One region of the Maridesulfovibrio bastinii DSM 16055 genome, then DNA from elsewhere that is predicted to be linked to it. Evidence: riboswitches for the same ligand, from Rfam matches in the RefSeq annotation. Region 1 holds a riboswitch; each other region holds the start of a gene.
What was found. Region 1 has a riboswitch for cobalamin ahead of G496_RS0115230 (TSCPD domain-containing protein). Riboswitches for the same ligand answer to the same signal wherever they lie in the genome.

Region 1 (5,934 bases):
GTGTATCCGCAGGCTTTACAAATCTTGCATCCACCTTCAGGAACATAAGCTTTTTTGCCGCATTCAGGACACACAGCCCCTAATTCTTTGGCAACTATTGTTTGATCATCCATATCAAGTGATACATACTGGCGCAGAATTCTTGCAATAATAGCAGCTGCATCAATTATATTGTAACTTGAGCGGTCAAGCTGGGTAAGAATTCTTTCAATTGGCATTCCTACACGCAACAGCAAACTTGCCAGTCTGGTGATAGTTTCCCACAACGAATATTTTTCCTGAAAGACCTGTTCGCTATAGAAGCCATCACCATTTACTCCGGCTTCTTTAGGGAGCTTAACAAATATTTCAATCGGATTACCGGACTCATCAAGAGATACTATTATATACATTTTGGAGCCCTTCCACATAACCCGATGTCTTTCGGCCCGTTCAATGTCATGCAGTTCTCTTTCCTGAATAGCGGCATCTTTCCGAATCAGGGTTGAGTCACTTTTCTTTTTATCCTCTTTTTTGCTGAGCACACCTTTTTTGCAACCATTCCTAAAAATAGTCACACCCTTTAAGCCGTGCTTCCATGCTTCAAGATAGATCTGATAGATAGTATCTTTAGGTGTTTCTTCCGAAAGATTGATTGTTGATGAAATGGAACTGTCAGTAAACTCCTGAATAGCAGACTGCATCCTGATACGGTCCATAAAATCAAGTTCATCTGCCTGAACATAGTTAAGCTTTTCTTTAAGCTCCATGGCCGTATATTTACCGAAAAGGTCTTCCTGATTGGTTTCAAGCATCCATTTAAGCGGTGGCATGTGGATAAACTCAAAAACTTTTCCGGCTTCAAGGCGTGTTTCACGGGTATAACTGAACATAAATACAGGTTCTATTCCTGAAGAGCAGTTATCTGACATAATGGAAATTGAACCGGAAGGCCCAACAGTATTAAATGCAGTATGCCGCAATCCGCTTTTCATTATCTTCTTGCGCAATTTTTCCGGCAGATTCAGATTTTTTATATATGGGCTTTCAAGAAAACGTTTTCTGGCATCAACATCTTTTAAAGCTTCAACCACGCCGAAACGTTCAGCAAGGTCGGCACTGGTTGAAATCTCAACAATGGCTTTTTCGCGGAGAATATCCTTAACAAAATTGACTGACTCAGCACTACCATAACGCATACCGAGCATTGCCAGCATGTCGCCAAGACCGGTAAATTCAATTCCGATTCTTTTGCCATAACGATCCGCATCACGATGCTCCTGCAATGGGTGCTTATCCTGATTAAGATCGGACATAGTATCCATGAATGCCAGAGTTCTGATAAGATCTTCCTGAAATAATTCAGAATCAAATCTTGCTTCTTTAGTATACGGGTTTACCACATAGCGGAAAAGAACCATGGCTCCCAGCAGGCAGTTACTCCAATAACCAAGAGCCTGCTCCCCGCAGGGATTTGTGGACATTGGTTTCAATCTGAGCGGATCGATATAAGTACCCGGTGTGTTGCGCTGTGTCGTATCCTGATAGAGTATTCCGGGATCTCCAGACTGCCATGCCGAAGCACTTATCTCCTCAAGCAGTTCACGGGCTTTAACCTTTTCATACTCCTTAAGCGGAAGTCCAAGCTCCTGCCATCTGCTGTAGTCGCCATCCCAGAGCGTATTATACACGGTACGGACAAGATCAAAGATATCCGAATTTTCACTGCGCCGTCTTGATACGGAAAAAATAAAAGATTCAGCTCCCAACGGGGCTTTGGCATCATCTGTTGAAAGATCCGGCTGAACTTTAATCAGACAATTTTCGGCATCCAGTTCAACAATTTTATATACTATTTCAGCTTCAACTCTATCACCGATGCGCGGATCAAGGGCTGCATAAACCTCAGGTACAAGCTGCAAGGTTGATTCATCATAAATTTTAGCTGATATTTTTGACCGGTGAGGAAAAACAAAAGTCCAGTCACCATCTTCTTCAACAGCCTTCATAAACTCATCAGTAACTTTCAGGCTGATATTAGCGCCGAACACATCCTGCATTTTACCGGTCAGTGAATCCACCCCGAAAATATCTCCGGGTCTGCTTTTGCACCAGATAAACCTTTTAGTGTCAGGGTGGCGGATATCAAGAGATATCATGAGCGCCCCGCGCCTGCCGTTCTGGCCAATGGTATTGGTAAGCTCACTGAATAACGGCATAAAACTTACAGCACCAGATGATGTTACCGCAGCATTGTTGACAGGATCACCAGCCGGACGGAGTATGGTAATATCTATACCGCTGCCGCCACGATAAGAATATGTTCTTGCCAGTTTTTTCTGGGCTTCAAAAATACCTTCCAGTGAATCTGATTCAATTTTTGCCAGATAGCAGTTGCTTAAAGAACATTTTGCGTGGTCATTTCCAAGACCGCAAAGGATAGAACCAGCAGGGATAAAACGCCCGGACTGGAGCATTTCACAAACCTGTTCATTTTCCTGCTTATTAAAACTGGAATTTTTTAAAAACTCACGGCAAAGCCTGTTTTTTACATCGGTAAACGAATGCTCAAGGAGACGTCCTTCTGGATCGCGGATCTGATATTTTTTGGAACTTACGGTTTCCTGAAAACGGGTATGCTCTTCAAGAGCCATCTTAGCTGATTCACGGGTGATAACTGATTGTTCGGTCATTAATTCAAACTCGTTTAAAGGCCTTTGCCTGATCTGGGATTTAGTCCACAAAAAGAATTCCCCACCTGATAAAAACACAACAATACCCCCAAACGGCAGCGCGGGCTGTCGCAAAGTAAAGCCGGAAATATCTATGGAGATCTTTAATGAGTGCAGGTAACCCGGAAGGTTGCACCTGCTGGACGGTTTTATGATTGATACTTTACGGTTAAAGTATCACTTTTATACATCGTCTGAAAAGACAGACATTCTTCAGGTTGGAGTTCTGGCTTATACTATCATTAATGATAGAAATTACAGAGGCAGCACCGCCCCGGATTTTAACCGGGTTCTCCAATTCAGACAGCCCGGAAGGCAAATTCCTGAAGACCACAAACTGATGAAAGAGACCTTAACAGAACATCTTTTCACGTCAACGATTTTATCTTTTTTTTATGAAACGTATTAAGTAACTGGTATAAATATTTAAATTTTAATCAATAAAAAAAAGGATAATAATCGTGGTCATCTATAAAATTATAATAGTTCACGAAACAAATTAAAGAGCCATCTCCATTGGTATAAACCTGATGCCATGAAAATTCTGTTCACTGCCTATTTGTAAAAATCCCAGCCTTTCATAAGCCTGAACAGCTCCCAGTGAAGAATTAACTGTCATACCTTTAAAGCTGCTGTTATCTGCAATGCATTTTTCTCTGGCTATGCTGAAAAGCCGACCGGCTATTCCGCGTTTATGATAGCGGTAATCTACAAACAGCATAGCCACATGATTATTATCTTTTATTTCAATAATCCCGACCGGATGATTTTCAATTTCCGCAATAAAGGCAAATGAAATTTCATTTAATCTGCGACTCAAGGCTTCTGAGCTGACAAACTGTTTAAACTCTGAAACTCCTTCATCTGAAAATTCAGAGGCCACACATTTATGAAAAACATCCAGAACAAGATTTATAACCGAGTTTTCAACGGTTAAAAGAGGTCTTATACTAACAGCTTCCGACATATACTTCTTTTCCCAATACACTTTTTTAGAAAAAACATAACATGCTAATTAAGTTTTCTGGAAACAACCCTGTTTCTTCCGGTTTCCTTGGCTTCATACAGGGCTTTGTCAGCAACTTCCAGCAGAGCCTGAAGTGTGGTCGATTTATTGGGAACAACCGAGGAACATCCGCAGCTTACCGTAACATAATCACCTATTTCTGATGATTCGTGAGGCATCTTCAAATTTTCCACTCTGACACGAATCTGCTCCGCAAGAACCGCGGCTCCATGCCCATCGGTACCCGGAAGTATTCCTACAAATTCCTCACCACCATATCTTGCCAGCATATCACCAGAACGCTTAAAAATACTTTTTGTATGCCCTGCAATTGTCTGAAGGCAGATATCTCCAGCCTGATGTCCGTATGTATCATTATAAAGTTTGAAGTAATCAACATCAAAGATAATAAGCGAGAGCATTTTTCTATCCCGCATCATTCTGCGCCATTCTTCTTCCAGTTTGATATCAAAATTACGGCGGTTGGCGATACCGGTCAGACCGTCCTGCATAGCCATATCCATAAGTTTCTTATTTGTTTCCTGCAAGGCTTTCTCAGCCTGCTTGCGCTCTGAAATATCTCTTATGGCTGTAACCCTGACCATCTCCCCCTTGTATCTAAAAATTCTTCCTCGAATTTCAACAGGAAAAACAGTTCCGTCTTTTTTTACAGATAAGGATTCATACAAACTGTTATGCCCTGTTAAAATATTGCTTTTAACCCGTTCGACTTCATCCGGGGCTACAAATCTGGTCACTTCGGACCCTATAATTTCTTCCAGAGGATACCCGAGCATTTCTGATAAAATATTATTCCCATCAATAATTTTACCTTTCTTAATTATGCTAACACCTTCAAAAATGGCATTTGAAAAAGCATGATACCGCGCTTCACTGTCTTTCAAAGCGACATTAGCAAGAGTCAGTTCACTTGTTCTTTCATCTACCCTTTTTTCCAGTTCATCACGACTTTTGCGGAGCATGGAATTTAAAACCGAGAGCTTGCTAAGCCAGATCACGGCACTTACTGAAAAAATCAACAGGCTTATACCAGCTACAATAAATTCACGGCGAAACCTTTGCCACAGGCTGACCGGATGATTTATTAGAACAGCTTTTTCAGGGATACTTTCCATATCAAGGCTAAAACGTCTGACAGCTTTCAAATCTATAAAAGTCCGCAAGGTTGTATTAGATTTACTGAAATGTCCTGACTCCATATAATCTAAAAGAGAATAAACCATCTGCTTACCGATACTCCCGGCATCAAGAAGATGTCCGCCGACAATACCGGTACCCATAAATGATCCCCAGAAGCTGTAAACCGGAGCATTTGAAATTGTCGCTATTTCTTCTGCCACTTCACGCGGCACCAGATGAGAACCAGTCTTATCCGACCAGATTAATGAACAAAAAATAATTGTATCACGGTCAAGCCCGGCAACTATCCTTTTCAATTCTGCTAAAGAAAAATCAGATACCGTCTTTACGGTAATTGATTTATAAGTTTTGAGCTGTTGCCTGACTCTTTCACACCTGTGCCTGCTGGAATCATTATCCCCTTCAATTATAAGTGCAGACCGGACTCCAGGATTCTGCTGCAACGCTATTTCAACCGTTTTATCAACAGAAAGGTTAACATCCCCCCATAAATGTAAAACTGTATCATCATCGTTCAAAGATTTTCGCTTAGTTGTATAGATAACTTTGGGTGCGTGGACGGCGAGTAACTGTCCATAGTTCAAGGTAAATTCAGCAGCAACGTCTGAGTTGGCAATGACTCCTGAAAAATGAATATTTTTATACTTTTCTTTTAGATACCTGAATAAAAATTCGTAATTGACCTCACTTTCCATGCCTTGAGCATCAAGATATTCCATAAATAAATGGATATTATAATCTGATTTTTTAGAAATTTCATTAAGCCCTTCATAAAAATCGTGAGACCAAGGCATAAAAGGATTGTAGGAATCAAGAATAAGTATATTAGTCTGTTCTCTTAAATTATCAGAAGCATAACTATCAGAATTTGAAACCAGCAAAGCATAGATCAATATGGCAATAGAAAATGTCCTGACTATATTACATAATACATTCATAACAACCTGCTCTCAGTTAATTCTGATAAATATCTACTGTTACTTGGAACTATAATTATTTACATCCTGCGGTGACATGGAAAAGTCATAATACTGATCAAATCATACATTAAAAACC
Region 2 (5,934 bases), on a different contig from region 1:
TGCCTGATATCAGGTACGATTCGGTCGAGCATTTCTCCGGCATTTTCAGCAATAGAAACACTGGAGCTTGAAAGTTCGCTTATCTCTGATGCCGCGTTACCGCTTCTTTCCGCCAGCTTACGAACCTCAGCAGCTACAACAGCGAACCCTTTTCCATGTTCTCCTGCTCTTGCTGCTTCAATTGCGGCATTAAGAGCCAGCAGGTTGGTTTGTCTGGCTATTTCTTCAATTATTGAAATTCGGTCGGCGATATCCCGCATTGCAGAAACTGTTTCTTTAACGGCTTTACCACTTTCCAAAGCTTCATTTGCTGTTTTAAGGGCTATTCTTTCGGTAGCACCGGCATTGTCAGTGTTGCGGGAAATACTGGCCACGACCTGCTCCATTGAAGCTGCAATCTCTTCCATTGAAGAAGCCTGTTCAGTCGCTCCCTGAGACATCATCTGAGCAGTGGAACTCAGTTCATCACTACCTGATTTAACTGACTCTGATATCTCCTGTACTGTTGAAACCACAGATTCAACTTTAGCTACCATCTCATTAGTGGACTCTGATAGTTCAGCCAGCTCATCGTTACCGACAACTCTTGCTTTTGCAGTGAGATTGCCTTTGCTGATTTCTTTCATGACCTTAAGAATTCTATTCAGAGGGGCGATGATAACTTTCGTTGTTGTCAGCATTATGGCAATGACAAGCACTGCTATTGCGCCAAGTCCAAGCCATAGGCTTTTCCAGGCCATCGCTGTGCTTGCGGCATAAATATCAGATTGGTTTACTGTGGAAGCTATTGTCCATCCTGTTTTGGGGTTTCTAACCCAGATCATTGTTTTTTTTATGCCATTGTATGCGTAATCCGAGATGCCGGATGAATTCGTCTTTAAGGGTTTTGCGAATTCCAGATCGAACATGTTGAGTTTCAAAAGATCAGCTGTATTCGGATGAGCTATAGTCAGGCCTGATTTATCAAGCATGAACAGATACCCATGCTGGCCTATTTTAATCCCTTTAAGAAATTTTTCGTTGAAATCCATTACCTTGAAAGAAATTCCGAGAATTCCGTAAAGAGTGCCATGTTCTTTGATGGGGAAGGTCAGCAGAGCAATCGGTTCACCTGTTATGGGCGATTTGGCAACATTGGAAAGCACGATCTGACCGTTTCTGCTTTTCCGAATATTTTCTATGTAAGCAGACGATTTAGTGAGATCAAGACCTACTGAATCACCTCCTGAACCGTCAGCTTCAACAATTCCATCCGGAGAGATAATTGTCATTCTATTATAAGAAGGTGATTTCTTCATGTATGTCATGAGAAGGTTGCTGGCTTCTTTGAAAGATTTATTTTTAACAGCTGATATTATGAGTTCATTTTCTGTTAAAATTAATCCTTCCCTGCTGATATTCTCATACCAGAAACTAAGCTCGGAATCTGTTTTATCAAGAGTTGAACGCATCGAGCCTTTAAGAACATTTTCAAGGTTTTCAGCTCCGGTTGAGTAAGAAATCCAGGTTAGAACAGCTATGGCAAGGATCACAAATGGTATTATTATACCTATGAATTTAGTCCTGAGGTTTAGTTTCATGATTTAATACCTGTTAAATTTGATTTGTAGGAGTTAATGTGACGGAATGATTAAATTATCGTTAGGTATTGAGTTAGGAAAGTTGTAAGAAATAATTTGTGGCAATATAGCATTCATAATAATGCAATTCAAGCTCCAAATATTAATGTAATAGTCTCTATGCTGATATACTGCTAGCAGTTCTCTGCTACTTAGCGATATACCATAGTAAAGTTATTTAAATTTTCTTTAGAACGTTTACTTTAATATATGTGTTTTGGAAATGGATTATATGATAAGTGAGTGTTTACAATCGATCGGAGCTTTAAGGATATGCAAGGTCTTGATATGTGTATGACGTGGTTGGTCTATATCAAAAGAAAATTTATAATCTAAGCAGATGATGCCGGTATATGCTTTTGGTCGCCGGTTTGAAGTACAAATTATTATCTTAGGATAAGCTTAAGTAGTGAGCATAAAATAGGTCACAGCTACAAAATAATGATAGTGCCGGAATGTTAATGAAGCAGGCGGTATGAACCACCTATGAGCATTTCGCGTATGCCGTCTAAATTTATATCCAGTTCAGGGGTAAAGCGAAGTCCGAATTTATTGTTGCACTTCCAGACAACAGATGCCTTCTGGCTGCTTAAGAATCCTATATTATCGTTGAAGATGCATCCACGGATAAATAAATTATCACCAAGGTCAATCCGATTAATGCTCGTTTCTTCGGAGACTTCTATGCCCATTCCAGTCGTGGAAATATCCCTGATGGTTACATCTACATCTTCTTTGCCGGTCATGACAGCGATATCGCACATTCTCAGAACTTCAACGACTGTCTTCAGCTCAATTCTTTCTTTTTTTCTTCTTTCAATATTATTTTTCATGATCCCTTCCCTCCAAGAGGAAGCCATTACACTTTCATAATAAAAAGGTGAATTGTTTTCTTTAGAAAGGTGATAATTAATAAGGTTACTTATGTAGATATGTTTAAATGACTCGTTTTATATGCTATAAAATTTAAAAAAATAAGTAAGATAAGAGGATTATCACATTTATTTGCTGTATCGTGTTAAAAAATACAGTGTAAGATTGTATGCTTTTTTAATAAGTTAAAAATAAATTTATTTAGAAAACAAATAACAAAATTTATGTTTAGTAAATTTGCAAGAGCTGATTCAATTATTAATTAAGTCGCTGAAAAGCTGATTTGAGCATCATCAAAGTCCATTATTGTGTTTTTATTAAATAAAAACGGCTGCCTACAGTTTCAAATTTTGAAAACCGCAGACAGCCGTTTCTGGCTATCTAAATTAATATTTTAATTTAGCAGGAGAAGTTTAATCGTGGCGATATCAGTTGAAGTTTTTTTAGTCAGGTAGGCTGGAAAAATCATTACAGGTAAACTTTTGTCTGTGGTGGTGCCATCTCCCAGTTCTCCGTGACTGTTTGTTCCCTACGCCCATAGAGTTCCGTCTGCTTTTAAAGCCAGAACGTGCATAGCCCCGGCGGAAGTGCAGGCATAGACACCTGTTCCGACTCTTTCCAAAACATTTTTGTCCTGCTTATCTCTTTCTTAAGGTGATAAGGGGGATTCAGGTCATTTATTTCTTTATTGACTTAGATAAAACGGGTAGTAACAAGTAAATTAATTAGTTAATATCAGGCGAAGCACTGTTCTTAAGGAGTTTGTGGTGAGAAAATTTTTATTATTGGTTGTTATGGCCGGGCTTGTCCTGTCGGGATGTGTATATGTGGATATGGAAGTCCGTAACCAGCCAGTTTCAACTCAGGGCATCCAGACAATGAAACGCTTTAATATGGCAGACTCCGGTCAGGATAGTGGAGAGCTTGGTAAAAAACTTTATGCGCAGGCTAAGAGTGAACTGGAACAGAAAGGCTACATTTACGATGAAAAGTCCCCGGAATTTTCTGTGATGGTCAGATATGGTTCAAAATCTTTCACAGCCCGCGGGGTCAGCTATGATCGTGTCGGCTGGGGCTACAATTATATTGATAAAGAATATGTAGATGACAGTCTTAAGCGCGAAGGTAACTCAGAAACCAATATTAATCAGGTTAAAATATATATGATCAGCCCGGGCTCTGAGAACAATCCTGTTTTTCTATGGCGCAGTTCAGCATCCAGTTCCGACAGGGAAGGGGTGGCTGTTGTCGGTCCATGCCTGTTGAAAGGAGCTCTTTCACATTTTCCGGGCCAACCGGGAAAATTTTCTGAAAAGGTCAATTTAAGAAGCTGCAATAAATAATTTGAAAAAGTCCCCTTGGAAGAATCCAAGGGGACTTTTATATTCTGGTGAGTGAGCCGTCCTGAAATATGTTTACACCCAAAGGACCAATTTTAGGGCTGGACAGTTTTCAGTGTTAAAGCTGAAGTTGAAAAGGCTGCCTTTTATAATCCATGCGTAAGTATGGACTTGGGGTTAACTCACTCATAGAATTTTGGTTCTGAATAAGCTTTAGTTTTGCTTGACTATATAACAATATCTTTATATATCTACTTAGACATTGAAGGCGAAGTTCAGGAAACGGAAGACGGTGAGAGTCCGTCGCAGGCGCGCTGCCGTAATCGGACATTATTAATACATTCCATTTAATATGAGTGTATTGTGCAGAAGACACTGGGTATACTGGGAAGTTTTCTGCAAGGTGCGTCAACCGCAGTCCGTAAGCCGGAAGACGTCCCGAGCTTATTGTTTATGATCCCCGCGTCCGGGAAAAGTAAATCTGTCTTCAAACCAGCTTTGGAATAGCTGAAATCTTAAACATGGAGATAAGTATGCTGACGCACACTCTTGGTTTTCCACGGATGGGGGGTAACCGTGAGCTTAAAAAAGCTCTTGAAAGTTACTGGAAAGAACAGACAAGCAAAGAATCACTTTTGAAAACTGCCGCAGATCTTAGAAAACAGAATTGGACTGTTCAGCATGAAGCAGGGATAGATCTGCTGCCTGTAGGCGACTTTTCATTATATGATCATATCCTTGATAATTCTTTCAGGTTCGGGGTTGTTCCTGAAAGATATGTTGAAGCAGGATATTCAAGCGGACTGTCACTCTACTTTGCCATGGCCCGCGGCGAGGCCGGTGAAGGTGGAGTGCAGGCTATGGAGATGACAAAGTGGTTTGACACCAACTACCACTATATAGTGCCGGAATTTACCAGAGGGCAGAAATTTTATGTGGCTGATAATTCCATAGTGGATCAGGTACGGGAAGCAAAAGCAGCAGGATTTACTCCCAAAGCAGTTCTGCCCGGACCGTTGACATTTTTGAGCCTCGGTAAGTCCGTAAAGGTTGAATTTAATAAGTTTGATCTGCTTCCGGGTCTGGTTGAAGCCTATATTGAACTATTAAAGGATTTGTCCAAAGAATGCTCTTGGATTCAGCTGGATGAACCTGTTCTGGCTACTGATCTGGACGAAGAACTTAAAGACGGTTTCAAGAATGCCTATGCTGCATTTCGTGCGGCCGTTCCAGATGTTAAGTTGATGATAGCCAATTATTTTGGAACCTACGGAGAGAATCTTGAACTGGCCACCTCATTGCCGGTGGATGCTCTTCATGCCGATCTTGTTCGTGGTTGTGATGAGTTTGAGCGGCTTCTGGAACTGGTTTCCCCTGATATGGCTGTTTCACTTGGTGTTGTTGATGGTCGCAATGTCTGGAAAACAAATCTTGATAATGCTGTGAATAATGTGCGCAGAGCTGTTGACACCCTTGGAAGTGAGCGTGTGCTGGCCGGTTCCTCGTGCTCATTGCTTCATTCTCCTGTTGACCTCGATTATGAAAATAAAATTGATCCGGAAATAAAATCATGGCTTGCCTTTGCCAGACAGAAATGTGTGGAGATAGGCCTGATTGCAAAAGCTGTAAATGGTGAAGATATTTCTTCAGAACTCCTTGCAAGCCGCAAGGCTCAGGAGTCCCGCCGCAAAAGCCCGCGGGTTCATAACCCGGCAGTTACCGAACGTATTCAGTCTTTGAACTCTGATGATTATAAACGACAAGCACCTTATAGTCAGAGGGCCAAATCCCAGAGAAACAACCTTGGGCTTCCTCTGCTACCAACGACCACCATCGGGTCATTCCCCCAGACTCATGAACTGCGGGCTTTGCGGCGAAAATATAAAGACGGACAGATTGATGTTGATGTCTACGAAGGCAAACTTAAGGAAATAATCAAGGACTGCATTAACCGTCAGGAAAAAATAGGTCTTGATCTGCTGGTTCACGGTGAACCTGAACGCAATGATATGGTTGAGTACTTCGGGGAGCAGCTTGACGGGTACTGCTTTACCGAGAACGGCTGGGTTCAGAGTTACGGGTCTCGCTGTGTAAAACCTCCG
Region 3 (5,934 bases), on a different contig from region 1:
ATATGCTCTGAGAATAAGACAGAAAAAAGGACCTCCAAGCATAGCTGTGACAACACCTACAGGAAGTTCTTCACCCCCGGAAAGAATTGTTCTGGCCAGTACATCAGACCAGACAAGAAGAAGACCTCCAAGCAGTGAAGATAATATTAGTAATGGTCTGTGTCTGGAGCCGAACAACATCCTGACCAGATGGGGAACAACCAGACCTATAAACCCGATTACTCCGGAAACAGCAACCGCAGCTCCGGTAACAAGACTTGCTCCAAGCAACAGTACAAGTCGCGATCTGGTAACATTCACTCCGAGATGACACGCTTCATTATCACCGAGAGACAGAATATCCAGCTCGCGCGAATAGAAAAAAACAAGCAGAAATCCAACAGCCGCGTATGGTAACAACAGATAGACATGCTCCCATCCGCGTCCCTGAAAACTGCCCATTATCCAGAACACAATACTGCTGACAGAATCTTCATCCAGAGATTTAAGCAGAGAAATCAAAGCAGCCAGAAAGGTTGAAACAATTATCCCGGCTAAAACGATAGTCTCGCGGCTGATCCGACCTCCTATGCTTCCAAGAGAAAGAACAGCAGTAAGAGCAACTAAAGCCCCGGCAAGCGCTGCCAGCGGAAGAAACAATGAGCCCAGACAGTTCCACAGAAATGAAAGCAATGGGATCGAACCTAAAAAAATAGCTAGAGAAGCGCCAAAAGCAGCACCGCTGCTGACTCCAAGAGTAAATGGATCTGCAAGAGGATTTCTTAAAACCCCCTGATAAACAACTCCGGCCATTGATAACGATGAGCCACACAAAAAAGCCAGACAAATTCTGCCAAAACGCAGATCAATGACGACAAACCTTACAGCGCTATCAATTCTGGTTGAATTTACAAAGCCAAGCTGGTCCGCAAGCACGTTTAAAACCTGTATAACGGAGATATCGTACGGACCAAAAAAACAGGCGGCGACAAGTGAGAAACATGTACCAGCAATCAGCAGACCAACTGCTGCCGCTTCGACCCTGTTTCCGTAATTCCTCATCATACCGCCTGTATAATTTACTTATGGCTTAACGCATTAAATGCGTCTTTCAGATGCATAATCCAGAGTTCTGCAACAGCAGGATATTCAGCAGTTCCTTTCATTACAGGAACGCAGTCATATCCGGCCTTGGTGAGGATGGATTTCCATGAGTCGTCTTCATTGCCAGCCATATCATTATGGGCATGATCTCCGGCTACAGACATGAAAGGCAGCAGATACACTTTACCCTTTTTGGGTGAAGGCAGCTTATCCATAACATTTTCAAGAGAAGGGAATCCCTCAACGGTTCCAACAAACATATTGGAACCTTTAAGATTCAAATAATATTGAATTGCAGGATAATAAATATTAGCCGGACTCGGTGTACCATGTCCCATCAGTACAATTGAATCCTGTGCTCTTATTCCCTTTGGAAAGGAAGCTATCAGGGCATCAACAGCTTTTTTTACATCACCATCATTATAAAGAAGGGGTCTGCCTACAGTAATTTTTTTCATTCCTTTAGGCATACCTTCAAAAGCTTCTGCTGTTTTCAGCAGACCTTCATATTCTTCACCTGGAATTGTGTGCAGTGATTGAACGGCTACATCGGTAAAACCCTCATCCATCATTTTTGACAGCGCAATCGATGGAGAGTCTATATTTCTATTCTCAGTTTTAGCCAGCTTGTGACGGATAATAGAAGACGTGAAAGCCCAATGGACAGGAACTCCCGGGAACTCAGCTTTAACTTTCTTATCAATCTCTTTGAATGAAATCTGTGCAGAATCAACAGATGAACCGAAAGCAACAAGAAGAATTCCTTTTTTTTCGGGTCGAGCATGACCGGCAAAAGCGGTACCTACGGAAAGAATCAGTATGAGTAAAATTAGAGCGGGAATTGAATAGGATTTTTCCCCAAAACAGCGCTGCATAGCAGTCTCCTGACATTTCGGGGGCTTATAATAGGGGTGGTGCACGCCAATAAATAAAATTCTGACCTGCCCTTTTACACGGTAAAAGCCCCGTTACTGTGTAAACTATGTTGTAGCCATCCCGAGGCAGGTCTTCCGACTTGTCCCATCTTTCCCGGCCTTCCCGGATAAAAAATCCAGTGACACTCTTTCTTAAAAAGGGGAAAGATTTATAAGGACTTACGGCGGCGGGTCCGTCCCGGATTTTAACCGGGTTCCCTATTAAGCTCGCCAAAGCACCTCAGGTGAAAAATTGATAGAACTCTTTATGAAACGATGTCAACGAAATTAATTTGTTGCTACAGTCGGTTGATTCTCACTTTTTAGCGGGGCACGACCTATCCCCGGCCAGATTCGAATCATACCGAAAAGAGCCCGAAGAGATGTCCAGATCCCGGAAATTATCCAAATCCATAAAAGCATATTTTCAGGTTCCAGCCTTTCAACTAAAAAGATAGCTGCCACACTTATCAAAACGGCAGTAAACATACTGTTCCGTAAATAAGAAAAATCACCTGTTCCCAGATGGATGCCATCAGTTGCAAAAGACAAAGAATTAATCGGTTGCAAAAGGGATACAGCAAGCCATGCAGGAATAAAAACTTTTACAGCTTCTTTAGGAACCAGAATCCAGATTACAGTATTTTCTCCAAGAATCATGGCAATCATCAGAAAAATTCCAGTTATGAAGCTCCAGAAGCATACCAGTGAAGCAACTTTGCGAGCATGAAAAATATCTGAGCAACCTATAAAATAACCGACCAGGCTTTGGCCTGAAATAGCAAAAGAATCCAGAAAAAGAGCCAGAAAAACGAAAAACTGTCTGATAGCCTGATGAGCCGCTCCGGCATCAGCCCCTGCCCTCGTGGCCACACGAGTACAGAACAATAGAAAAACGCAGACACTTCCAGTTCTTATAAAAAGGTCTCCGCCTATCACAAAAAGTCTGCGAATATCTTTAATTCCAAAATTTAAATTTAACCCGAATCTTCTCTTTATAATTATCAGAGCCCCTGCTGCGCCGAACCACTGGCTGATTGAACTGGCAAGAGAAGCTCCGGCCACTCCCATTTCCGGAAAAGGTCCGTGCCCGAAAACAAGAAGCCAGTCCAGACAGATATTAACAGCATTTAAACCTACGGCTATCCAAAGAGGGGTCTGCATTTCCTGATAGCCTCTCAGAGCCCCAAAACAGGAAAGTGTAACCAGAATTGCAGGGGCACCAAGCAGTCTATAGCGCATATATTCTTGTGCATATTGCAGGACGTCACCAGTGCCCCCCATTCCTTCGGCAATAATACCAAGCATAGGGTAAAGCACGGCGATAAGTAAAAAGCCAAGCACAAGTCCCAATCCAACTGCAAGCCAGCACAGTGAAGAGGCTCTTACTTCATCCCCTTTGCCAAGGGAATGCGAGACTTCAGTCTGAGTACCGATACCCAAAAAACCAAAAATCCAGAAAACAGATGAAAAAACCATCGTGCCTATCCCGAGAGCAGCCATTGGCTGTGCCCCGAGCCTAGAGATAAAAGCCGTATCTACCAAACCAGTTACAGGCTCCGCTACAAGGGAGAATAAAACAGGTATAGCAAGGGTAAATAATGTCTTGTGTGGATGGCTTTCAAAAGCGTGGTGTTGATTTTTTGCTGTATCTTCCATTTATATGTCCAAGCTCATTTACAGAAAAGTTTAAAAAAACAGCCGCATGCCTTAGGACAGGCATACGGCTGCAGAATTAAATAATTAGATGATATTAAAGATTTTTAATAACAGCTTCACCCATGGCCTTGCAGCCAACAAGGGTTCCACCTTCATCCATAATATCTCCGGTTCTCAATCCGGAGCTGAGAGTTTTTTCTACAGCAGCTTCAATGCATTCTGCTTCTTTATCAAGATTAAACGCATAGCGAAGCATCATTGCAATGGAGAGTATTGTTGCCAGAGGATTAGCTTTATCTTCCCCTGCAATATCAGGAGCTGATCCATGGATAGGTTCAAAAATACCGGGATTTGCAGCGCCAACAGAAGCTGAAGGCAGCATTCCGATTGATCCTGTAATAACGGAAGCTTCATCAGAAAGTATGTCACCGAAAAGGTTTCCGGTTACGATAACATCAAACTGTGAAGGATCACGAACGAGCTGCATTGCAGCATTATCAACATAAAGATGAGTAAGTTCAACGTCAGGGTATTCTTTGGAAACTTCAATGACTATAGCGCGCCATACACGGGAAACGTCCAAAACATTAGCCTTATCAACAGAGCAAACACGTTTTTTACGCTTGCGAGCTGTTTCAAAAGCGATCTTGGCAATACGTCTGATTTCTTCTTCATAATAAACCATTGTATTGAAGCCGTATTTCTGACCGTCTTTCTCACCTTCGCCTTTGGGTTCACCAAAGTAGATACCGCCGGTAAGCTCACGAACAACCATTACGTCAATACCCTTTTCAACGATGTCAGGACGTAAAAAGCAGGCATCCTTGAGCTGAGGGAAAAGAGATGCAGGACGCAGGTTGGCAAAAAGTCCGAGAGCCTTGCGGATGCCGAGCAGTCCGCGTTCGGGACGAATGGAGGGATCAATGGTATCCCATTTCGGTCCGCCTACTGCGCCAAGCAGAACAGCATCAGCAGCCTTACAGGCTTCCACGGTCTCATCAGGAAGAGGAACACCCTTGGCGTCGATAGCTGCGCCACCAATCAGAACTTCCTCAGTTTCAAAAGTATGGCCGAATTTCTCGCCGATAACGTTCAGGACATTCAAACCCTGCTCAACTATCTCCGGGCCGATTCCATCACCGGGCATTACACAAATTTTCATAAATTTTTCCTCATTAAAATTGTAGACTAAAAAGTCTAAGCTGCCCCTGAACAGATTTCATCAGGGATATAATATTAATTACGCTCTGAAAGGCGTTTTTTTACATATTCAACAAGTCCACCTGAATTCAAAATTTCCTTCATGAAAGGAGGAACAGGATTACAGGTTATTGTTTCACCAGTGGTAATATTTTTGATTTCACCTTTATCGGCATCAACTTCAAGCTCGTCACCATCGGAAATTTTTGAAACGTTATCTCCAACTTCGAGAAGGATCAGTCCCATATTAAATCCATTACGATAAAAAATACGGGCAAAGCTGTGAGCTACAACAACTGGTATGCCTGCTCCGAGGATTGAAATAGGAGCATGTTCACGAGATGAGCCGCAACCGAAGTTTTCGTCAGCGACCATAATATCATTTTTCTTTACTCTTTTAATCCAGCCGTGCTCAAGACCTTCCATGCAGTTGGCACCAAGCTCTTCAGGATCGGTAGTGACCAGAAAACGGGCGGGAATTATAGCATCGGTATCAATATGAGCCCCGACTTTATGGACATTTCCTTTGATAGTCATTTGTTTCTCCTAAGGGAATTTCCCTTTCTCAAATATATTTATGCGTTATGAGCTAAAAACTTCATTATATGGAGGAAGGATCAATAATCTTTCCTGCAATGGCACTGGCCGCAGCAACAGCAGGACCGGAAAGATAAACTTCACTTTCAAGGCTACCCATACGTCCTTTGAAGTTACGGTTGGTAGTTGAAATGGACTTTTCACCACCAGCAAGAATACCCATATGACCACCGAGGCAGGGACCGCATGTTGCTGGTCCGACAATAGCTCCGGCATCCATAAATATTTCAAGAAGTCCTTCTTTAAGAGCCTGCTTCCAGATAGACGGAGTTGCAGGAAGAATGATCAGACGAACGTTTTTATCAACTTTATGTCCTTTAAGAACCGCAGCAGCTTCACGCAGATCTGAAATTCTGCCGTTTGTACATGATCCTATTACAGACTGATTGATTACAACATCCTTAACTTCATCAACAGGCTTTACATTTTCAGGCAGATGAGGACATGCAATCTGGGGTTTCATACCGGTCACATCAATTTT
Region 4 (5,934 bases), on a different contig from region 1:
GGCAGCATGAGGTCTGTGATGATCAGGGCATATTCCTGCTGGGAGAGGGCATCGAGAGCCGCTTCAGCGGTTTCTACTATGGTCGGAAGATAGCCTTCCTGCTGAAGAATCCAGGATATATTTTCTCTAGCTATAACTTCATCATCTACAATTAAAATTTTTTCCGCTGTCATTAGCTGTCCCTGTTCAGGGGTAGGTTTATAGTGAAAGTTGTACCCTGATTCTCAATGCTTGAAACAAGTATTTTTCCGCCGGCTTTTTCAATAATTCCATAAGCGATGGAAAGTCCCAGTCCAGTACCCTGACCGACTTCTTTTGTTGTATAGAACGGATCGAAGATGCGGCTCATAACGTCAGGGGTCATGCCCTGACCGGAATCTTTAACCAGAATCTGAATGCCGCTTTCTTTGATTGATCCGGAGACACTTATTTCACCTTGATCCGGTTCAATGGCCTGAATTGAATTCAAAATAAGGTTTATGAAAACTTCCTGCATGTGCTGGGCGTCAACCGGGATGGTAATATCCTGCGGAAGGTCTATGTTCAGTTTAATATTGGCAGGCAGCCGGCTTGAAACAAGCCCTTCGACTCTTTCAGTCACAAATCTAAGACTTGAATTCGAAGGAGCATAATCTTTCTGCCTTGAAAAATCGAGCAGTCCCTGAACGATATCCCTGGCCCTTAAGGTTTCCTGACTGATATTCTTCATCATTTTATCGGCGAACGGGTCTTCTCCTGATTTGTTTTCCATAAGAATCTGGCAGGAAGTTGAAATATTGTTAAGTGGATTATTAAGCTGATGTGCCATTCCCGAAGCCAGTGTTCCTATGGAAGACAGTTTGCGGGCCTGTATCAGTTGCTCCTGCCTTTTATTCAATTGTTCAACCATGCTGTTGAGTGCTGCGAATACCTGCTGAATTTCATCATGGTCATTATGTATTTCAAGGGGCTTGAATGTTCCTGAGGCTATTCTGCGTGTTGCGTTTTGCACCTGTTTAAGCGGTCTGAGTATGTTTTTGAAAAAGAAAAATACGAGCAGAACCATAATCAGTGCAACACCGGTCATGGAAACCATGAGGTTGGTGCGGAGTTTTTCATTAATAGTGAAAATTTTCAGTCTTTCACTGGCTGAGATTGATTTAGCGGTTTCAACAAGTGTTTTTCCGCATTCACGGAGATTTTCCTGACTGTTGGCAGGGAAAATTTTGAAGTTTTTTGCCGAATATTCCATATTAGAAATTATGGTATCGTAATTTTGCAGCTCATCCTTCATTCTCGCTGTAAGAATTGCGGCATATTTCATTTCTTTTTTAGCTCTGATTGTGTCCAGCAGAGCGGAAATCTGTTTTATGTAGCCACCGGCCTGAGCGAAAAAGCGTTTGTCCTGATAAAGGAAAAAGTTTTTTTCAACCCGGCGGAGTTCAAGAACAAGATTCGCGATGTCGTCAGTTTTTTCAACCAGAGCTATGCTTGTCTTGAGTTGACCCATGTTGGAGAATGAAAGCAGAGCAACACAACCGAAACAAACTGTGAATGTTATAATGGCGAAGATGATTTTCTGGCGGATGTTCAACCTTGGCATCAAGTTATCTCCGAAGTCGATGGTTGTTAATTGTTGAATGTTTTATCTTATCGATAAATATCCTGACCGGACAATTAGGTCAAAGCAGATAAAATGATAATAATTGTGGTTCTAAAAAATAGATTGATTTTGTGTATAAAAATAATTTTGTCGGTTTTTATCTATTAAATATCAAGAGACTATATACTTATAAACATCTTTTTGAACAACTGTGGAAAAGGTCTGTTCAATCCTTTTCATCCTTACTCCCGCAAGGGCTGAAAAGGAAGTTTCAAGAAAATTTCTAGAGACTATTGATACAAGTTTTTTCCTCTGCTAGATTGAGCGAAGTCGATTTGTCCTTCAGGAGACCTTTATGAGGACGCCACAGGAAATCCGGTTAAAATCCGGTACGGTTCCGCCGCTGTGTTTCAGCATGTCTGAAAAGTCAGCACTCCTGCCTGAAGTATCCTTCAGCCTTTTCCGGCTGAGGGTCAATCAACAAACGCCAACAACCCCGCGATTCGGGGTGAGGCTGCAATCAGTCCTGCGGTATGAGCCTTCCGGGCCAGCCGCGATTCACACATAAAGCGGTCCATTCGGTTGACCTTGTCAGGGTGCCTTATATGCACCCGTGGTTTCATGCGCCTAATTGCATACCGTAGGCCCCTTTGTGCGGACAACATTTAAACGGAAATTAAAATGCCTAAACAGATTCTCAAACGTGACGGAAGATTAGAAACATGGTCCACTGAAAGAATTTCAGATGCGATCTTCAAAGCTCTTAAAGCCAGCGGAATCAAAGATCCGCTCCTTGCCAAAAGACTTGGCAGAAATGTTGAAAAGAAACTCGAAGGAGTCGATGTCCCGGAACAGGAACATGTTCAGGACATGGTTCAGCTGGTACTTATGGAAGGAAGGCTTTTTTCCGTTGCTGAACGGTACATCATCTACCGTGAGAAACGTCGTGAACTGCGTAAGCAGGACGAAACATATCTTGATATAGCAGGAACAATAGAAAGTTATCTTGATCGTTCCGACTGGCGTGTAAATGAAAACTCCAACATGGGCCATTCCTTTCAGGGATTGATGCTGCACATGTCCGGAGCTGTTCAGGCCCGCTACTGCCTTGAAAAATATCCTGAAGAAATCAGAATGGCCCACGAGCACGGCTATTTTCATATTCATGATCTCTCCTTCGGCCTTGCCGGTTATTGTGCCGGCTGGTCTCTGCGTGACCTCCTGCTAGAAGGATTCGGACTTCGCGGCCGTTGTTCTTCCGGTCCTGCAAGGCACTTTGATTCCGCCTGCGGACAGATTGTGAACTTTCTTGGAACCCTCCAGAATGAATGGGCCGGCGCACAGGCTTTCAATAATATTGATACCTATCTTGCTCCTTTCATCCGTCATGACGGTCTTGATTACGATCAGGTCAAACAGATGGTTCAGAAGCTTATCTTCAACCTGAACACCACTTCACGCTGGGGCGGTCAGAGTCCTTTCACCAACTTCACTCTGGATATGGTTCCTCCCAAGCATATTGCCAAAGAACCTGTAATTATCGGCGGTGAGCTGCAGGATACTACTTACGGTGAATACGCCGAGGAAATGGAAATGTTCAACAAGGCTTTTGTCGAAGTCATGCTTGAAGGTGACAGCGACGGCCGTATTTTCTCTTTCCCGATTCCTACATATAACGTTACCCCGGACTTTCCGTGGGAGTCGGAAGTAGGCGAACTGCTTCTTAAAATGACTGCCAAATATGGTGCTCCATATTTCCAGAACTTCATTAATTCAGATCTTAACCCTGAGGATGTCCGCTCCATGTGCTGCCGTCTACAGATGGATCTGCGTGAGATTCGCAAAAAAACAGGCGGACTGTTCGGTTCCGGAGATCTTACCGGTTCTATCGGTGTTGTTACCCTGAATCTGCCCAAGCTGGCTTATCTTGCTCAGGGTGAAGAAGATTTTCTGGATCTGATTGCAGAATACGCAACTCTGGCTAAAGATTCGCTTGAATATAAACGTAAACTCGTTACAGCAAATCTTGAAAGTGGAATGTTCCCGTTCACAAAACGTTATCTCAAGAACGGATTTAAAGGTCATTTCAGCACCATCGGCCTGATCGGTGGTAACGAAGCATGCCTGAACCTGCTTGGAAAGGGTATTGAAACCGATGCCGGACTCAGGCTGATGACCCGTGTTCTCAATCACCTGCGTTCACTCAGCGTTAAATTTCAGGAAGAAACCGGCAACCTTTTCAACCTTGAAGCAACTCCCGGTGAAGGAACCTGCTATCGTCTGGCAAAGATTGATAAATCCCTTTATGCGGACATTCAGACTTCCGGAACAACAGATCCTTATTACACAAACTCCACTCTGCTGCCTGTAGGTATCACTGAGGATGTTGTCTATGCTCTCAAGCATCAGGACCAGTTGCAGACTCTGTATAACGGTGGAACAGTATTCCATACTTTCCTTGGCGAGGCTGTTGCTGATACCACCGCGCTTAAAAACTTCATTATCAAAGCTATGACCAATACCAAGATTCCTTATATCTCGGTTACGCCTACTTTCTCAGTCTGCGAAGATCATGGTTACATTTACGGTGAGCATTTTGAATGCCCGGAATGCGGTAAAGAAGCTGAAGTTTATACCAGAATTGTCGGTTACTATCGTCCTGTCAGCCGCTGGAACAAGGGAAAACAGGAAGAGTACAAAGAACGTACCGAGTACAGCCGTACTTCCTGCGCCTGCTCGTAATCAGTTTATTCCATACAGTATCTCTATTAAAGGGGCGGACGTGAATCCGCCCCTTTTTTTATGATCGCCTAATGGGTATAGTGGCGATGCCTCCAACCATGTTTAACATGAAGAATTCAAGGAAAATTTTATGATACTGACAGCAACACAGCTTAAAGCCCTGCGCCAGCGCAATGATGAGGAATTACGCAGAGGAGACTATGTAAAACTCGGGTATCCCGCCGATACGATACAGGATCTGCTGCATACAATTGAAGCCATTAAAAGTGAGAAAAAGAAGTGGAAGAAAGTTGCACAGGAGCGTGGAGAGATGCTTGGGAGAATTTCCGAGACAATAGATAAATATAATGCAAACAGGGTCAAAAATGATTGATCTTACGTTTTTTATTCGATGTAAAAAATAATTGCCGCATAGCTTAATGTTACTATTCTTAGTCGGCCGTTGAAAATTCTTGATTTTATTCCATGCACGGGCAATGGTATTTAAATTTTAATTAACGGTGTTTTATTCTATGGCTAAGGAGAGGTAAATGAAGTTCAATAGTCTCAACAGTAGGGTTGGCGGGATTATCACTTTGGGTGTGGTCATTTCCGTTGCTATTTTAATTTTTGTAGTCAGCACAATGACTAACAGAGCTGTCTTCTCCATTCAGGAGAAGAATATGCAGGAAATGAATTCTGTACTGGTAGATGAATTGGAGCAGGTGGTACGTTTAAATCTAGTCCTTTTAAAAAGTCTTTCAGTTAATACCACATTTAGAAAATCAATAAGAGATACAAATTTTTCAGCTTACACCAACAAACAGGTTCGGTCACTTTTAAAGCACTTCGATAAGATTGAATTTATAGGAGGCTTTAATGCTGATGGAGTTTATTCATTTGGAGAAGATAGTGGGGGTAAAGATCTTCAAGGGATAAACATTAGTTCCAGAGATTATTATAAGGCAATTATGGCAGGTGATAATTATACATTATCAAAAGTTGTAAAAGCCTCTGACGGAGAAGGTAAGCTGTTCATGATTGCTGTTCCTGTTAAAGATCCTACTGGAAAAGTTCTTGGCGGTCTTGTTGTGGGGCTTGACTGGGAAAAATATGAACAGGAACTGCTTGGCAAGGTAACCATAGGTAATGACGGCTATGGCTTTATCCTCGACAAAGACGGTACGATGATCGGGCATAAGACGAATAAAAGTCTTTTGTTGCAAGATCTCACCAAATATAAGTTCATCCGGGATATTTTGAGCATTGGCTCAGGAACTATGCAGTATGAATGGGAAGGGGAGCTTAAAAAAGTTACCTTTATGAAGGTTCCTTCCACAGGCTGGATCATGTGTATGACTGCATACGAGCACGATCTGACCAGTGCAGCTACAAGTCAGAGAAATATTTTAATTGTTATAGGCGTTGTTGTTGTCGTTCTCCTTGTGCTCATTCTTGTTCTTTTCCTCAAAAGCACAGTTATCAAGCCTATAAGCAGAATTATGGAATTTACAGGAAGGATCGCTAAAGGAGATTTTCAGGCTTCACTGAAAGGTAAATATTCCTGCGAATTTGCCGACCTGTCTGCCGATATAGTTTCTATGGTCTCTGAATTAAAGAATAAGCTTGGT

Region 2: linked by a shared signal. The riboswitch ahead of metE (5-methyltetrahydropteroyltriglutamate--homocysteine S-methyltransferase) and the one ahead of G496_RS0115230 (TSCPD domain-containing protein) in region 1 are both predicted to bind cobalamin.
Region 3: linked by a shared signal. The riboswitch ahead of G496_RS0118225 (sirohydrochlorin cobaltochelatase) and the one ahead of G496_RS0115230 (TSCPD domain-containing protein) in region 1 are both predicted to bind cobalamin.
Region 4: linked by a shared signal. The riboswitch ahead of G496_RS0101835 (ribonucleoside triphosphate reductase) and the one ahead of G496_RS0115230 (TSCPD domain-containing protein) in region 1 are both predicted to bind cobalamin.

The regions. Positions count from the first base shown of each region.
Region 1 covers NZ_KE387014.1:171,575-177,508, forward strand. Annotated here, with positions in the region: gene G496_RS0115230 (TSCPD domain-containing protein) at 1-2,672, opposite strand, end outside; cobalamin riboswitch at 2,911-3,053, opposite strand; gene G496_RS0115240 (GNAT family N-acetyltransferase) at 3,211-3,678, opposite strand; gene G496_RS20725 (sensor domain-containing diguanylate cyclase) at 3,723-5,816, opposite strand.
Region 2 covers NZ_KE387015.1:67,823-73,756, reverse strand. Annotated here, with positions in the region: gene G496_RS20160 (methyl-accepting chemotaxis protein) at 1-1,580, opposite strand, end outside; gene G496_RS20155 (PilZ domain-containing protein) at 2,078-2,452, opposite strand; gene G496_RS0116470 (DUF4136 domain-containing protein) at 3,260-3,835, shown strand; cobalamin riboswitch at 4,072-4,289, shown strand; gene metE (5-methyltetrahydropteroyltriglutamate--homocysteine S-methyltransferase) at 4,366-5,934, shown strand, end outside.
Region 3 covers NZ_KE387016.1:166,863-172,796, reverse strand. Annotated here, with positions in the region: gene G496_RS0118230 (FecCD family ABC transporter permease) at 1-1,041, opposite strand, end outside; gene G496_RS0118225 (sirohydrochlorin cobaltochelatase) at 1,059-1,958, opposite strand; cobalamin riboswitch at 2,067-2,256, opposite strand; gene G496_RS20280 (MATE family efflux transporter) at 2,286-3,656, opposite strand; gene leuB (3-isopropylmalate dehydrogenase) at 3,751-4,818, opposite strand; gene G496_RS0118210 (3-isopropylmalate dehydratase small subunit) at 4,893-5,393, opposite strand; gene leuC (3-isopropylmalate dehydratase large subunit) at 5,458-5,934, opposite strand, start outside.
Region 4 covers NZ_AUCX01000006.1:163,540-169,473, reverse strand. Annotated here, with positions in the region: gene G496_RS0101845 (sigma-54-dependent transcriptional regulator) at 1-173, opposite strand, end outside; gene G496_RS0101840 (sensor histidine kinase) at 173-1,582, opposite strand; cobalamin riboswitch at 1,910-2,040, shown strand; gene G496_RS0101835 (ribonucleoside triphosphate reductase) at 2,264-4,324, shown strand; gene G496_RS0101830 (hypothetical protein) at 4,455-4,697, shown strand; gene G496_RS0101825 (methyl-accepting chemotaxis protein) at 4,855-5,934, shown strand, end outside.